Regions from separate parts of the Streptomyces paludis genome, predicted to be linked through region 2. Evidence: predicted binding sites of a transcription regulator. Region 2 holds the regulator's gene; the other holds the start of a gene.
The links. The regulator HrcA, encoded in region 2, represses chaperone genes, less so after heat shock. The targets are predictions, from matches to a motif close to TTNGCACTCNGNNNNNCNGAGTGCNAA.
Positions count from the first base shown of each region.

Region 1: a site for HrcA is predicted at 2,425-2,451, ahead of DVK44_RS20215 (FmdB family zinc ribbon protein). Genes of this name have one in related genera too.

Region 1 covers NZ_CP031194.1:4,549,607-4,557,384, reverse strand. Annotated here, with positions in the region: gene DVK44_RS20225 (potassium/proton antiporter) at 1-664, shown strand, start outside; gene DVK44_RS20220 (MFS transporter) at 996-2,249, shown strand; gene DVK44_RS20215 (FmdB family zinc ribbon protein) at 2,461-2,844, shown strand; gene DVK44_RS20210 (S-methyl-5'-thioadenosine phosphorylase) at 2,943-3,776, shown strand; gene DVK44_RS20205 (hypothetical protein) at 3,971-4,570, shown strand; gene mscL (large conductance mechanosensitive channel protein MscL) at 4,709-5,197, shown strand; gene DVK44_RS20195 (hypothetical protein) at 5,220-5,402, opposite strand; gene DVK44_RS20190 (P1 family peptidase) at 5,539-6,570, shown strand; gene DVK44_RS20185 (DUF6227 family protein) at 6,717-7,601, shown strand; gene DVK44_RS20180 (PTS fructose transporter subunit IIABC) at 7,677-7,778, opposite strand, start outside.
Region 2 covers NZ_CP031194.1:2,036,732-2,044,509, reverse strand. Annotated here, with positions in the region: gene DVK44_RS36690 (SpoIIE family protein phosphatase) at 1-120, shown strand, start outside; gene hemW (radical SAM family heme chaperone HemW) at 237-1,469, shown strand; gene DVK44_RS08835 (DUF3097 domain-containing protein) at 1,520-2,356, opposite strand; gene DVK44_RS08830 (MBL fold metallo-hydrolase) at 2,389-3,111, opposite strand; gene hrcA (heat-inducible transcriptional repressor HrcA) at 3,286-4,302, shown strand; gene dnaJ (molecular chaperone DnaJ) at 4,303-5,442, shown strand; gene DVK44_RS08815 (nitronate monooxygenase) at 5,604-6,692, shown strand; gene DVK44_RS08810 (16S rRNA (uracil(1498)-N(3))-methyltransferase) at 6,689-7,438, shown strand; gene DVK44_RS08805 (histidine triad nucleotide-binding protein) at 7,535-7,778, shown strand, end outside.

The sequences.
Region 1 (7,778 bases), 2.5 Mb from region 2:
CCCGCACCAACTGGGGGACGACTTCCTGCCCGCGCTGATCGTCGGACTCGTCCTGACCGTGGTGGCCCGGCCGCTGGCGGTCCTGGTCAGTCTGCTGCCGTTCCGTATCCCCTGGCAGGAGCAGGCGCTGATGTCCTGGGCCGGGCTGCGCGGCGCGGTGCCCATCATCCTGGCGACCATCCCGATGGTCTCCGGTGTCGAGGGCAGCCTGCGGATCTTCAATATCGTCTTCCTCCTGGTCGTGGTCTACACGCTGATCCAGGGCCCGACACTGCCCTGGCTGGCACGGGCGCTGAAGCTCGGCTCCTCCTCCGACGCCGCCGATCTGGGCATCGAGTCGGCGCCGCTGGAACGGCTGCGCGGGCATCTGCTCTCCGTGGCCATCCCCGAGGGGTCCAAGATGCACGGCGTGGAGGTCGCGGAACTGCGGCTTCCCGCGGGGTCCGCCGTGACCCTGGTCGTACGGGACGACAAGAGCTTCGTGCCCCTGCCCGCGACCGTGCTGCGCCGCGGTGACGAACTGCTGGTGGTGGCGACGGATCCGGTACGGGACGCGGCCGAGCGGCGGCTGCGCGCGGTGGCGCAGGGCGGCAAGCTGGCCGACTGGCTCGGCACGGGCAGAAGGAAGGACCGCGGTGTGGGCGTCGGTGGCAAGCTCTCCTGATCGGAGGCGGGCAGCCACCGCGCTCGGCCTTTCCCAGGCGGGATGCGCTTCTGTGCCTGTACGATAAAGGCGCACTTGATCGAACCAACTCTGCCTGACGCAGTGCTGGCGCGACCCGTATGGCGGCCGTGGCGCTCCTTTCAGTGGGCCCCGGCATCTACCGCAGTTCCGCGCAAGAGGACAGCTCTCGGCCCTGCCCGGATCCCCGGGACGCGCTACCAGGCGGCGGAAAGGCAAGGCCGTGTCCCGCAACACGGTCAGCAAGGCCCATAAGGCCGGCACCCACCAGAAGAACACCGCCCAGCAGGCTCCCCGCCCCGGATACGGGCGGCTGCTGCGCACCCCCGGCGTCCGGTCCTTCCTGCTCCCCGGGTTCGCCGCCAGGCAGCCCTTCGCGATGCTGACGATCGGCATCGTGCTTCTCGTCCAGCACACCACCGGCTCGTACGGCAGCGCAGGCGCCGTCGCGGCGGTCACCGGCGTCTCGATGGCGCTGTGCGCCCCGCAGGGCGGCAGGCTCGCCGACCGGTTCGGGCAGCGCGCCGTGCTGGTGCCGGGCGTGCTGCTGCACACCGTGTCCGTGGGCGCCCTGGTCGCGCTGGCGCTGGCCGGCGCCCCGCTGTGGGCGCTGTTCGCCGCCGCCGTCCCGACGGGCGCCTCGGTCCCCCAGATCGGCCCCATGGTCCGCTCCCGCTGGGCGACGGTACTGGGTGACGGATCCGGCCCCCGGGCATCACTGCTCCCCACGGCGGCGGCCTTCGAATCCGTGACGGACGAGTTCACCTTCGTCATCGGGCCGGTGCTCGCGACGGCGCTGTGCACCGGGGTGCACCCGGCGGCGGGGCTGCTCGCCGAGGCCACGCTGACCCTCGTCGGCGGTCTGCTCTTCGCCGCGCAACGCAGCGGCCTGCCGAGCCCCCGCCACCCGCGCGGCGCCGGCACCCCCGCCGAGCGGCGCGGCTCCGCGCTGTCCGTTCCCGGGGTGAAGGTGCTCGTGGTGGCCTTCCTGGGCATCGGTTCGGTCTTCGGTGGCATGCAGGTCTCCCTCACTGCCTTCGCCGCGGAGATGGGCAACCCCGGCGTGAACGGTCTGCTGTACGGGATCTTCGCGGCGGGCAACATGCTCGCCGGGATCGTGTGCGGCACCCTCGCCTGGAAGACCGGGCCCCGCCACAGGCTGCTGTACGGCTATGTCGCGCTGACCCTGGCCACCTCCGCTCTCTGGGCCGTGCACTCGGTGCCCCTGCTCGCCGGTCTCGGCCTGCTGGTGGGGCTCTGTATCGCGCCCGCGCTGATCACGGGCTACACGCTGGTCGAATCGCTGGTGCCCGCGTCGGCCCGTACCGAGGCGTTCACCTGGCTGACCGGCGCCGTCGCGCTCGGCCAGGCCGCGGCGGTCACCGTCGCCGGGCAGCTGGCCGACACCTACGGTGCGCGCGCCGGATTCGTGGTGCCCCTCGCGGGCACGGCGCTGGCTCTGGTCGTCCTGCTGGCGCTGCGTTCGCGGCTGGCGGCGCCGCGTGCGGCCAGAACGGTCACCCACGGTCCGGCGCAACGCGAACCTGTCGCGGTCGGAAGGACGTGACGTGCTGGAATATCGCTTCGTTCGGCGCGGAACGGGTCGCTGTGACCCGGCCGCCCGAGCGGCTTCTCACCCGGACGCGGAGGCCCTCATGGCGGTCAAGCCCTGACCGATGCCTGTGAGCATGGTCATGGAGGCTACTCCAATCGCAGGTGACACAGGTTAGTATGGACGATCGTTAGCACTCATCGAGTCAGAGTGCCAGGAGGAATCAGTGCCGACCTACCAGTACAAGTGCACCGAGTGCGGCGAGGGCCTCGAAGCGGTGCAGAAGTTCACCGATGACGCCCTCACTGTGTGCCCGAATTGCGAGGGCCGCCTGAAGAAGGTGTTCTCCGCGGTCGGTGTCGTCTTCAAGGGCTCCGGCTTCTATCGCAACGACAGCCGCGGTTCGTCGTCGAGCAGTGCCCCCGCCACGGCAAGCTCCTCGGCCGCCAAGCCGTCCTCGTCGTCCGAGGCCAAGGCCGGCGCGTCCGCCGCGTCCTCGTCCTCCTCGTCCTCAGGCTCCGGTTCCTCCTCCTCGGGTGGTTCGAGCACCGGGTCGGGCTCGGGATCCGGCGCGAGCGCCGGATCGTCCAGCGGCTCTTCGGCCGCCTGACCTTCTCGTCCTCCCCGCTCTCTGTCCGCCGGGACCCCGCCGTTTTCACGGTCGGGGTCCTTCGCGTGCGACCGTGCGACTGCGGCTACTGTGATCGGATGGCGAACGCAGAGATCGGTGTGATCGGTGGCTCGGGCTTCTACTCCTTCCTCGACGATGTGACCGAGGTCCAGGTGGAGACCCCCTACGGGCCGCCCAGTGACTCCCTCTTCCTCGGCGAGATCGCCGGCCGTCGGGTGGCGTTCCTGCCCCGGCACGGACGCGCGCACGGCCTGCCGCCGCACCGCATCAACTACCGGGCCAATCTGTGGGCACTGCGCTCCGTCGGAGTGCGGCAGGTCCTGGGACCGTGCGCCGTGGGCGGTCTGCGGCCCGAGTACGGACCGGGCACGCTGCTCGTGCCCGACCAGCTGGTGGACCGCACAAAGGCCCGGACGCAGACCTTCTACGACGGACTGCCGCTGCCCGACGGCAGCGCCTCCGAAGTCGTGCACATCTCGCTCGCCGACCCGTACTGCCCCGAGGGGCGGAGCACGACCCTCGCCGCGGCGCGCGGGCACGGCTGGGAGCCGGTGGACGGCGGAACGCTGGTGGTGATCGAGGGACCGCGCTTCTCGACACGCGCGGAGTCCCGGTGGCATGCGGCGATGGGCTGGTCGGTGGTCGGGATGACCGGTCATCCCGAGGCCGTGCTCGCTCGTGAACTGGGTCTCTGCTACACCTCCATGGCACTCGTGACGGATCTGGACGCGGGCGCGGAGACCGGTGAGGGGGTCTCCCACGAAGAGGTCCTCAAGGTCTTCGCCGCCAATGTCGGCCGGCTGCGCACCGTGCTGTTCGACGCGGTGGGCGGTTTGCAGCCGAGCGAGACACGGGACTGTCTGTGCTCGCACGCGCTGGACGGAATCGATACCGGGCTCGAACTGCCCTGATCACGAGTTGCCCCCGGCCCCGGCGTGCCATGCGCCGGGGCCTCGGAATTTCCCCGGCAGCGCCCTGAACCACTCGCGCGGGTGAGGGAGTTGTCCACAATCGGGAGTTGACCCACAGGCCCCGGCGGGATCGTGGCGGACCGTGGATCGTGAGGAGCGAAAGCAGCGATTCCTCACGTCAGGCGGTGGTCAGCATGGCCCGTTCCTTCCCGCACGATCCCTCCTCCCCCACTCCGTCCCCTCCCCTTCCCGTGCCCGCGCCGGAGCCGCGCGGAGTGCCTCCGTTCGCCCCGCTGCGGGTGCGCGGCTCCGGACAGCGGCTGCGCCGCGCGCTGCTCCGGCGGCGCCGGGCTACGGCGGCCGGGCTGGCCATGACCGCGGCGGCGCTGGCCGCCACCGGGGCCGGCGGGGCGGTGGGCGCGGCCGGGGCCGGGGCCGAGCCCGGGAGCGACGCCCGGGCGGAGGCCGCCGCCCGCGCCATCGCGGCGGGCCCGCCGCCCGCCCGGCGCCGTGCGCACCGGCCGGCGGGGATGGTGTCCGCTCCCGTACGTATCGCGGACGCGGCGACGGTGCGGCTGCTGCGCCGGGGCGACCGCGTCGATGTGATCGCCGGGGCGGACGGTGAGTCCGAGGCCCGGGTGGTGGCCGAGGGTGCCCGGGTGGCGGAGATCCCCCGGGTGCGGGAGGGCCTCGCGGACGACGGGGCGCTGATCGTGCTGTCCGTGCCGCGCGATACCGCGGTGGCGCTGGCGGGCGCGGGGGCCATGTCCCGGCTGGCGGTGACGCTGTGCTGAGACGTGCCGCGCCGGGTCGAACGGGTGAGCTGTCGCGTCGCCTGATCGCGTACGCGGATTGGACAGCGCGGGCACTCGCTGCCGTAGGTTTCGCAGCAGTTTGTCATTCCTACGGCACATGTGAAGAAAGGCTCACTCGTGAGCAAAGAGAAGGAAAGCGTGCTGGCGGGCTTCAAAGCCTTCCTGATGCGCGGCAACGTGATCGACCTCGCGGTCGCGGTCGTCATCGGCGCGGCTTTCACCAACGTGGTGAACTCGCTGGTGAAGGGCGTGATCAACCCGCTGGTGGGCGCCTTCGGCACGAAGGACCTGGATCACTACAGCTCCTGTCTGAAGGCGCCGTGCGTGACGAAGGGCGGCGAGGCGGTCAGCGGCATCCCGATCATGTGGGGATCGGTGCTCAGCGCCGTGCTGACCTTCCTGATCACAGCCGCCGTCGTCTATTTCCTGATGGTGCTGCCGATGTCGAAGTACCTCGCCCGGCGGGCCAGGCTCCAGGCGGCCAAGGAAGAGGTCAAGGAGGTGCTGGAGGTCAGCGAGCTGGAGGTGCTGAAGGAGATCCGGGACGCCCTGGTCGCCCAGCGCGGGGCGCCGGGGCCGGGCGGGCCGGGACGGGCCGCTCCGTAACGGCGGTGCCGGCCCGGCGGGGTCAGAGGTGGTGGGGCGGCTTCTCGTCGAGGAAGCGCGCGAGGTCGGCGGCGCTGTCGCCGCTCGCGGCGGGCCGCTCGCCCCAGCCCCGGTCGGTGTCGTCCGAGGACGGCTGGTCCAGCGGGTCGTCGAAGATCAGCGCCGGACTGGGGCGCGGCGGCTCGGGGGTGGGGGCGGTGCTCATCAGTCCAGGGTACGGGCGCGCGCGGCCGGCCGGGCGCTGTCCCGGCGGCCGGGGCCCGGGGCGCTGGTCGCCGGCCGAGCCGAGGCGGCCTCTCGGCGCCGGGAGTTGTCGTACCCGCGTGGTACGCATGGGAAGTATGACGAGGAATGACGCACTGACCGATGTGGCGGGGCTGCGGGTGGGTCACGCGCGGGTGGCCGGGGACCGGGCGCTGACGGGGACCACGGTCGTCCTGGCGCCGGAGGGCGGCGTGGTCGCGGCCGTGGATGTGCGGGGCGGCGGTCCGGCGACGAGGGAGACCGAGGCGCTCGATCCTCGCAATGTCGTCCAGCGGATCGAGGCCGTCGTCCTGACGGGCGGCAGCGCGTTCGGGCTTGACGCGGCGGCCGGGGTGGTGGCGTGGCTGGAGGAGCGCGGGCGCGGGGTGCGGGTGGGTCCTGAGCCCGAGCAGGTGGTGCCGGTCGTGCCGGCCGCGGGCGTCTTCGATCTGGGGCGCGGTGGCGACTGGCGGATACGGCCGGACGCGGCGACGGGGCGGGCGGCGGTGGAGGCCGCCGCCGGGACGGCCGTCGGGGCGCCTGTCGAGGAGGGCGCGGTGGGCGCGGGGACGGGCGCGCTGGTCGGCCCGCTGAAGGGCGGGACGGGGACGGCGAGCGCGGTGCTGGCCTCCGGGGCGACGGTGGCCGCCCTGGTCGTGGCCAACGCGGCGGGTTCGGTGGTCGATCCGCTGACGGGGGTGCTGTACGGGCGCTACTTCGACGGCCGGGCGGAGTATCCGGCGCCCGAGGTCCACCGGGCGGCGTGCGAGCGGCTGGCCGGACTGAGCGAGCGGAACGGGCCCGCTCCGCTGAACACCACGCTGGCCGTCGTCGCCACCGACGCCGAACTGTCCCGTGCCCAGGCGCAGAAGCTCGCGGGGACGGCGCACGACGGCATAGCGCGCGCCGTCCGTCCGGTGCATCTTCTCAATGACGGCGATACGGTATTCGCTCTGTCGACCGGTCTTCGCCCGCTCGACGCGACGGATCAACTGGCGCTCAATGAGGTGCTGGCGGCCGGTGCGGACGTGGTGACCAGGGCAATAGTCTCGGCCGTCCGCGCGGCGAAGGGCGTGGACGGGCCCGGCGGGACGTTTCCTTCGTACCATGATTTGTACGGACTCGACTGAGGGGCGCGGACGGCGGGTTGACCGGGGGCGCGGAAGAACTTTGTGTGCGCCCCCTTCGTTTTCCCAAAGGGGGGACGCGATGTCAGCCCTAGGCACTACGTTATGCAATCACCAAGTGACATGTGGCGACGGCCTGGAGACCCATCTTGAACGATCCCTACGAGACAACCGAGACGCACCTCGAGCGACTCCTGGGTCGGGCACTCAACTCCTTCGACCTGCCTGACACGTTGGTCGAGGGACTCGACCGTGCGCTGGCGCACGCCAGCTCGCTGTGTTCCGCGCACCACAGTGCGGGGCTGCACCGCGAGACGTACCGGCACACCTATCTGCTCGACGACGGCAGCGCGATCAGCCTCTGGGAGCTGGTGCACAACACCGGCCGGGACGGCGCGCGGCTGCACGAGCTGTACGGGGAGGAGTCCGACGCCCAGCTCGCCGCGGCCCGGCTCGGCCGCATCGGCGGGGAGGGGCCGCTGTGCTCCCCGTTCGCCGGGGAAGGCGGGGAGGGGCCGGCGGACGCGGCGTATCCGGCCGTCCCCGAGGCGGAGTCCCATACCGGCGATCCGGCCACGGACGATCTCGCGGCCGGACTGCTCGCGGAGCTGGAGTCGGAGCGTACGGCGGAGATCGACGCCCATCTCGCCCTGCTCCGCGCGCTGCGGGCGCTGCCCGCGCCGGCGCCCGCGACACGGCACCGGATGTACTCACCGGACAACTCCCCCGACCACGCGCGCCGGGTGCTGCGCCGGGCGGAGAACGAGGACCGGCCGGGCGAGGAGACCGGACGGATGCTGAAAACGGCGTTCGCGCACCACATCACGCAGGTCTTCGGCCGGCAGTGCCAGGTCGAGGGCAAGGACGCCGGGTTCATGCTGTACGAGCACGCGTTCCTGCTGATCGACGGCAGTGAGACAAGCCTCTGGGAGGTCGAGCACACGGCGACGCGGGACGGCCGCCATATGTGCGAGGTCTACGAGACGGAGAGCGCGGCGCGCGAGGCCATGGAACTCCGCGCGCAGGTGAGATGAGGCCGGGAAGACATGGGTGTGGGTCGTACGGCCGCCAGGGGTGGACGGGCGTACGACCCACGGGGTGGACGGCGGTCAGACGGCCACCGGCACCTTGGTCCCGGACGGGGCCGCGGCCTCGGTGTCACCGGCGGCTATCGGCTCCTCCGACCGGGCGGGACCGCCCGTCCTGCGGGC
Region 2 (7,778 bases):
GCGGGGTGCGTGGGGCTGACGGCACAGGGCGTGGCGGAGCGGATACGGCGGGCGGTGCACGAGTTCGCGGAGACGCCGCCGGGCGACGACATGGCGCTGCTGGTGTTCCAGGCGGAGTGAGGGGCGCGGGGGTACGGGGCCACGGCCCGCCCCCTGCCCCCGTACACCCCGGCCCCGACCCGGCCCCGCCCCGGGACCGGACCGCGTCGCGCGTCCGGTGCGGGACACTGGTGGGTATGCCTTCCGCACTGCCCGACGGTGACCCCATGCCCGAGACCGGCGCGCTGCCCCCGCACGCCCTGGCGGGCGCGGCGGACCGGCCCCTCGGCTTCTACCTGCACGTTCCGTACTGCGCGACCCGCTGCGGCTACTGCGACTTCAACACGTACACGGCGACCGAGCTGCGCGGCTCGGGCGGTGTCCTCGCCTCCCGCGACAACTACGCGGAGACCCTCGCCGACGAGGTCCGGCTGGCCAGGAAGGTGCTCGGCGACGACCCGCGGCAGGTCCGTACGGTCTTCGTCGGCGGCGGCACGCCCACCCTGCTGGCCGCCGCCGACCTCGCACGGATGCTGGCGGCCGTCCGGGACGAGTTCGGGCTCGCGGACGACGCGGAGATCACCACCGAGGCGAATCCGGAATCGGTGGATCCGGCGTATCTGGCGGCGCTGCGGGAGGGGGGTTTCAACCGGATCTCCTTCGGAATGCAGAGCGCGAAGCAGCACGTCCTGAAGGTCCTGGACCGCACCCATACCCCCGGCCGGCCCGAGGCATGCGTCGCGGAGGCCCGCGCGGCGGGCTTCGAGCATGTCAATCTCGATCTGATCTACGGCACTCCGGGCGAGACCGACGACGACTGGCGCGCCTCGCTCGCGGCGGCCGTGGGCGCGGGCCCGGACCATATCTCCGCGTACGCCCTGATCGTCGAGGAGGGCACCGGACTTGCCCGCCGGATCCGGCGCGGCGAGGTCCCGATGACGGACGACGACGAGCACGCCGACCGCTATCTGATCGCGGACGAGGTGCTCGCGAAGGCCGGTTTCTCCTGGTACGAGGTGTCCAACTGGGCCACCTCCGAGGCCGCCCGCTGCCTTCACAACGAGCTGTACTGGCGCGGCGCCGACTGGTGGGGCGCGGGCCCCGGCGCCCACAGCCATGTGGGCGGCGTCCGCTGGTGGAACGTGAAGCACCCGGGCGCCTACGCGGCGGCCCTGGCGGAGGGCCGCTCACCCGGCGCGGGCCGCGAGATCCTCGCCGACGACGACCGCCGCGTGGAGCGCATCCTCCTGGAGCTGCGGCTCCGCGACGGCTGCGAGCTGTCCCTGCTGCACCCGGCGGGCGCCTCCGCCGCGGCCCGCGCGGTAAGGGACGGCCTCCTGGAGAGCGGTCCTTACACGGAGGGCCGCGCGGTGCTGACCCTGCGGGGACGGCTGCTGGCGGACGCGGTCGTCAGGGACCTGGTGGACTGATCACCCGCCGGGGTGAAGCCCGGCGGGATCGGGCGGGGCGCTGTGCCAGGTCAGGCGTCACTGCCGGCCGTGACGAAGTCGATCAGCTCCTCCACCCGCCCCAGCAGCGCCGGCTCCAGGTCCCGGTACGTGCGCACCTTCGACAGGATGTGCTGCCAGGCCGCCCCCGTGTTCTCCGGCCAGCCCAGGGCGCGGCAGACGCCCGTCTTCCAGTCCTCGCCCCTAGGGACCCGCGGCCACTCCGGGATGCCCACCGAGGACGGTTTCACCGCTTCCCAGACGTCGATGTACGGGTGGCCCACCACCAGGACGTCCGCGCCCGTCACCGCCGCCGCGATACGGGACTCCTTCGAGCCCGGGACCAGGTGGTCGACCAGGACGCCCAGCCGGGCGTCCGGGGCCGGGGCGAAGTCGGTGACGACGGCGGGGAGGTCGTCGATGCCGCCCAGGTACTCCACGACCACGCCCTCGATACGCAGATCGTCGCCCCAGACCTTCTCGACCAGCTCGGCGTCGTGCCGGCCCTCCACATAGATCCGGCCCGCCCGCGCGACCCGGGCCCGGGCGCCGGGCACCGCGACCGATCCCGACGCCGTACGGGCCGGCCGGGCAGGGGCGGCCGTGCCCTGACCCGTCGGGCGGACCAGGGTCACCACCCGGCCCTCCAGCAGGAAGCCGCCCGGGACCAGCGGGAAAACCCGGTGTTTGAGGAAACGGTCCTCAAGAGTCACCGTCGGGCCCTCCGCCGTTTTCTCGCAGCGGATCACCGCGCCGCAGAAGCCCGTCACCACCTCCTCGACCACCAGATCGGGCTCGGCGGGGACCTCCGGCGCGGGCGTGGCCCGCTTCTTCCACGGCGGGGTCAGGTCGGGGCTGTAGCTGCGCATCCGAAGACGATAGGCCGCACCGCGCGCGGCGGCTACGACACGCCGAACCGCGCGGCCAGCGCGTCGCGTTGCGCCCGTACGAACACCGCGTCCACCACCTCCCCGTGCCCCGGCACGTACAGCGCGTCCGAGCCGCCCAGTGCCAGCAGCCGGTCCAGGGCGGCCGGCCAGCCCGCCGGGTCCGCGTCCGGGCCCGCCTGCGGCTCCCCGGACTCCTCGACGAGATCGCCGCAGAAGACGACCCCCGGGTAGCCCGGCGCCAGCATCGCCAGATCGTGCCCGGTGTGCCCGGGCCCCGCGTTCGCCAGCAGCACCCGCCGGCCGCCCAGGTCCAGCGTCAGCTCCCCGGCCACCACGCGCGCGGGGGGCTCCAGCAGCTGCACCGCCGCCGCCGACTCCGCGGGCTCCGCGCCCTCCCGTACGGCGTCCTCGTACAGCTCGTCGGCGCCGCCGGCCAGCAGCTCCGGCATGCCCGAAGGGCCGTACACCGCTGCCCCGGCGAACGCCGCCGTACCCAGCACATGATCGAAATGGAGATGGCTGAGTGCGACATGTGTCACGCGCCGCCCGCCGAGCAGCGACCGTACCTGCGCGTGCAGTTCGGCGCCCTCCCGGACCGACGACCCCGTGTCGAACAGCAGCACCCCGTCCTCCCCGGCCACCACACCGACCGTCGCGTCCCAGCGCGGCAGCCGCCGCCGCCCGACCCCCGGAGCCAGCTCTTCCCACCCGTGCTCTTCCCAATGGACGTCCATACCGGGACGCTACGGGAGTCACCCGGCGCCGGTCCGGGTAATGGGCGAGGTAGCGTGGTCGGTCGCCCTTGCTAGGGGTCCGGTTCACGGCCGTACACTGGCACGGGGAGTACTGGCACTCCACATGAGCGAGTGCCAAGCAGATCCGACGGACGACAGCTGGAGGTGTGCCGCATGCTCAGCGAACGCAGGCTTGAGGTGCTGCGCGCGATCGTCCAGGACTACGTCGGCACGGAGGAGCCCGTCGGCTCCAAGGCCCTCACCGAGCGGCACAAGCTGGGGGTCTCCCCGGCCACCGTCCGCAACGACATGGCGGTGCTGGAGGACGAGGGCTTCATCGCCCAGCCGCACACCAGCGCCGGACGCATCCCGACCGACAAGGGCTACCGGCTCTTCGTCGACCGGCTGGCCGGCGTCAAGCCCCTGTCGCTGCCCGAGCGCCGGGCCATCCAGAATCTTCTGGACGGCGCGGTCGACCTCGACGACGTCGTGGGCCGTACGGTACGGCTGCTGGCGCAGCTGACCCGGCAGGTCGCCGTCGTCCAGTACCCCTCGCTGACCCGGTCGACGGTGCGGCACGTGGAGCTGCTGGCTCTCGCGCCCGCCCGGCTGATGCTCGTCCTGATCACGGACACCGGCCGGGTCGAACAGCGTATGGTCGACTGCCCGGCGCCCTTCGGCGAGACCTCGCTCGCGGATCTGCGGGCCCGGCTCAACAGCCGGATCGTCGGACGCCGCTTCGCGGACGTCCCGCAGCTGGTGCAGGACCTGCCCGACTCGTTCGAGCAGGAGGACCGCGGGACCGTCTCCACGGTGCTGTCGATCCTGCTCGAAACCCTGGTCGAGGAGACCGAGGAGCGGCTGATGATCGGCGGCACCGCCAACATCACCCGCTTCGGACACGATTTCCCTCTGACCATCCGGCCGGTGCTGGAGGCACTGGAGGAGCATGTGGTGCTCCTCAAGCTGCTCGGTGAGGCCGCCGACCCGGGCATGACCGTACGTATCGGGCACGAGAACGCCCATGAGGGCCTCAACTCCACGTCCGTCGTCGCGGTCGGCTACGGTTCGGGCGACGAGGCAGTCGCAAAACTCGGCGTGGTCGGACCGACCCGCATGGACTACCCCGGAACGATGGGAGCGGTACGCGCAGTGGCACGTTACGTCGGACAGATCCTGGCGGAGTCGTAAGTGGCCACGGACTACTACGCCGTACTCGGCGTGCGCCGCGACGCTTCTCAGGACGAGATCAAGAAGGCATTCCGGCGGCTCGCCCGCGAGCTGCACCCGGATGTCAACCCCGATCCCAAGACGCAGGAACGCTTCAAGGAGATCAACGCCGCGTACGAGGTGTTGTCGGACCCGCAGAAGAAGCAGGTCTACGACCTCGGCGGCGACCCCCTCTCGGCGAGCGGCGGAGGCGGTGGCGCGGGCGGGTTCGGCGCGGGCGGCTTCGGCAACTTCTCCGACATCATGGACGCGTTCTTCGGTACGGCGTCGCAGCGCGGCCCGCGGTCGCGCACGCGGCGCGGCCAGGACGCCATGATCCGGCTGGAGATCGACCTCAACGAGGCGGCCTTCGGCACGACCAAGGACATCCAGGTCGACACGGCCGTCGTCTGCACGACGTGCTCCGGCGAGGGCGCCGCGCCCGGCACCTCCGCCCAGACCTGCGACATGTGCCGCGGCCGGGGCGAGGTCTCGCAGGTCACCCGGTCGTTCCTCGGCCAGGTCATGACCTCGCGGCCGTGCCCGCAGTGCCAGGGCTTCGGTACGGTCGTACCGACCCCGTGCCCCGAGTGCGCCGGCGACGGCCGTATCCGCTCGCGCCGTACGCTCACGGTCAAGATCCCGGCCGGTGTCGACAACGGCACCCGGATCCAGCTCGCGGGCGAGGGCGAGGTCGGCCCCGGCGGCGGCCCCGCCGGTGATCTCTACGTGGAGATCCACGAGTTGGCCCACCCGATGTTCCAGCGGCGCGGCGACGATCTGCACTGCACGGTCACGGTCCCCATGACGGCGGCGGCGCTGGGCACGAAGTGCCCGCTGGAGACGCTGGACGGCATGGAGGACATCGACGTCCGGCCGGGCACCCAGTCCGGCCAGTCGATCCCGCTGCACGGGCGCGGCATCACGCATCTGCGGGGCGGCGGCCGGGGCGACCTGATCGTGCACGTCGAGGTGATGACCCCGTCGAAGCTGGACCCGGAGCAGGAACGGCTGCTGCGGGAACTGGCGAAGCTGCGCGGCGAGGAACGGCCCACGGGCCAGTTCCAGCCTGGGCAGCAGGGGCTGTTCTCGCGTCTCAAGGATGCGTTCAACGGGCGTTAGGCGGGTCTTGCCGGCCGGGAACGCGCAGACAGCAGTTCGTGGGATGCGGGCCCGGGGGATTTTCCCCCGGGCCCGCCCTCTTTTGCTGTCATATTTTCCTGTCACACGCCTGATGCGACGCCGATTCGAACCTGTCACACGGGACATGGCACGATGCGTTCATGTCCTCCGTACTGACCGATCTCTGCCGGTATCCGATCGTGCAGGCGCCCATGGCGGGCGGCGCGTCCTGCCCGCAGCTCGCCGCGGCCGTCTCCGAGGCCGGCGGTCTCGGGTTTCTCGCCGCCGGGTACAAGACGGCGGACGGTATGTACGAGGAGATCAAGCAGCTCCGCGGCCTCACCGCCCAGCCCTTCGGCGTGAACCTCTTCATGCCGCAGGCGCACTACGCCGACCCCGCCGCCGTCGAGGTCTACCGCAACCAGCTCGCCGGCGAGGCCACCTGGTACGAGACACCGCTCGGCGACCCCGAGTCGGGGCGGGACGACGCGTACGAGGCCAAGCTGGCGATCCTGTTCGACGACCCCGTACCGCTTGTCTCGTTCACCTTCGGGTGTCCGACCCGGGACACCCTCGACGCCTTCGCCAAGGCGGGTACGTACACCGTCGTCACGGTGACCACCCCCGAGGAGGCCCAGGCCGCCCAGTGGTCCGGCGCCGACGCCGTCTGCGTCCAGGGCATCGAGGCCGGCGGCCACCAGGGCACGCACCGAGACGATCCCGCCGTCGACGGCACGGGCATCGGGCTGCTGTCGCTGGTGGCGCAGGTCAAGGAGACCGTACAGATTCCGGTCGTCGCGGCCGGCGGCCTCATGCGCGGCGGCCAGATCGCGGCCGTCCTCGCGGCGGGCGCGGACGCGGCGCAGCTCGGCACGGCCTTCCTGGTCTGCCCCGAGTCCGGCGCCAACGCGCTGCACAAACAGGCCATGACCAACCCGCTGTTCGTACGGACGGAGCTGACCCGCGCGTTCTCGGGCCGCCCCGCCCGCGGGCTCGTCAACCGCTTCATGCGCGAGCACGGCCCGTACGCGCCCGCCGCCTACCCGGAGGTCCACCACCTCACCTCCGGACTGCGCAAGGCCGCCGCCCGCGTGGGCGACGCGCAGGGCATGGCGCTCTGGGCCGGCCAGGGGCACCGGATGGCCCGCGAACTGCCCGCCGCCGAGCTGATCGAGCTGCTCCTCACCGAACTCGACGAGGGCCGCGGCCAGTTGACCCACGGGCCGTACGCGTCGGGGAGCACCGCGTGACCGCGCCCGTCTTCGTCGTGGACCACTTCGACGCCGGAAGCGGCGGGCGGTACGTCCTGGAAGGACCCGAGGGACGGCACGCCGTCTCCGTGAAGCGGATGCGGCCCGGCGAGGACGTCATCCTGACCAACGGCACCGGGCAGTGGGCCGATTGCGTCGTCCTGGACACCGAGGGCAAGGACCGGCTGATCGTCCAGCTCGACTCCGTGTCCGAGGAGGAGCCGGAGAGCCCGCACATCACCGTCGTCCAGGCGCTGCCCAAGGGCGACCGCGGCGAGGTGGCCGTCGAGACGATGACCGAGACCGGCGTGGACGCCATCGTCCCGTGGGCGGCCTCGCGCTGCATCACCCAGTGGAAGGGCGACCGGGGCGCCAAGGCGCTCGCCAAGTGGCGTGCCACCGCGCGCGAGTCGGGCAAGCAGTCGCGGCGGGTGCGGTTCCCCGAGATCGCGGGCGCGATGAGTACGAAGCAGGTCGCCGCGCTGCTGGCGACGGCGGACTTCGCGGGTGTGCTGCACGAGGACCGGGACGCCGGCAGCGAGGCGCTGGCCGTGGCCGAACTGCCCACCGAGGGCTCGATCGTGCTGGTCGTCGGGCCCGAAGGAGGCGTGTCCCCCGAGGAGCTGGCGGCCTTCGCGGCGGCGGGGGCCCGGCCGTACCGGCTGGGCCACAGCGTGCTGCGTACCTCCACCGCGGGTACGGCGGCGACCGTGCTGGTGATGGCCCGCACCGGCCGCTGGTCCTGACCGCGGGGGCCACCGTACGGCGGATAGCATGCCTCCGTACGGAATTCGATCATCAGCATCGATCATCAGCCGCGCCGAGTCGAGGAGGCCCGTGCCATGGCGGGAGAACCACAGGGCGACTGCCTGTTCTGCAAGATCGCCACGGGGGACGTACCGGCCACGGTCGTCCGCTCGACGGACACGACCGTCGCCTTCCGGGACATAAACCCCCAGGCGCCCACCCATGTGCTCGTCATCCCCCGGGCGCACTACCCGGACGCGGGCAGCCTCGCCGCCGCCGAGCCGCTGATCGCCGCCGACGTGCTGCGCGAGGCCGCCGCCGTGGCGGCCGAGGAGGGCG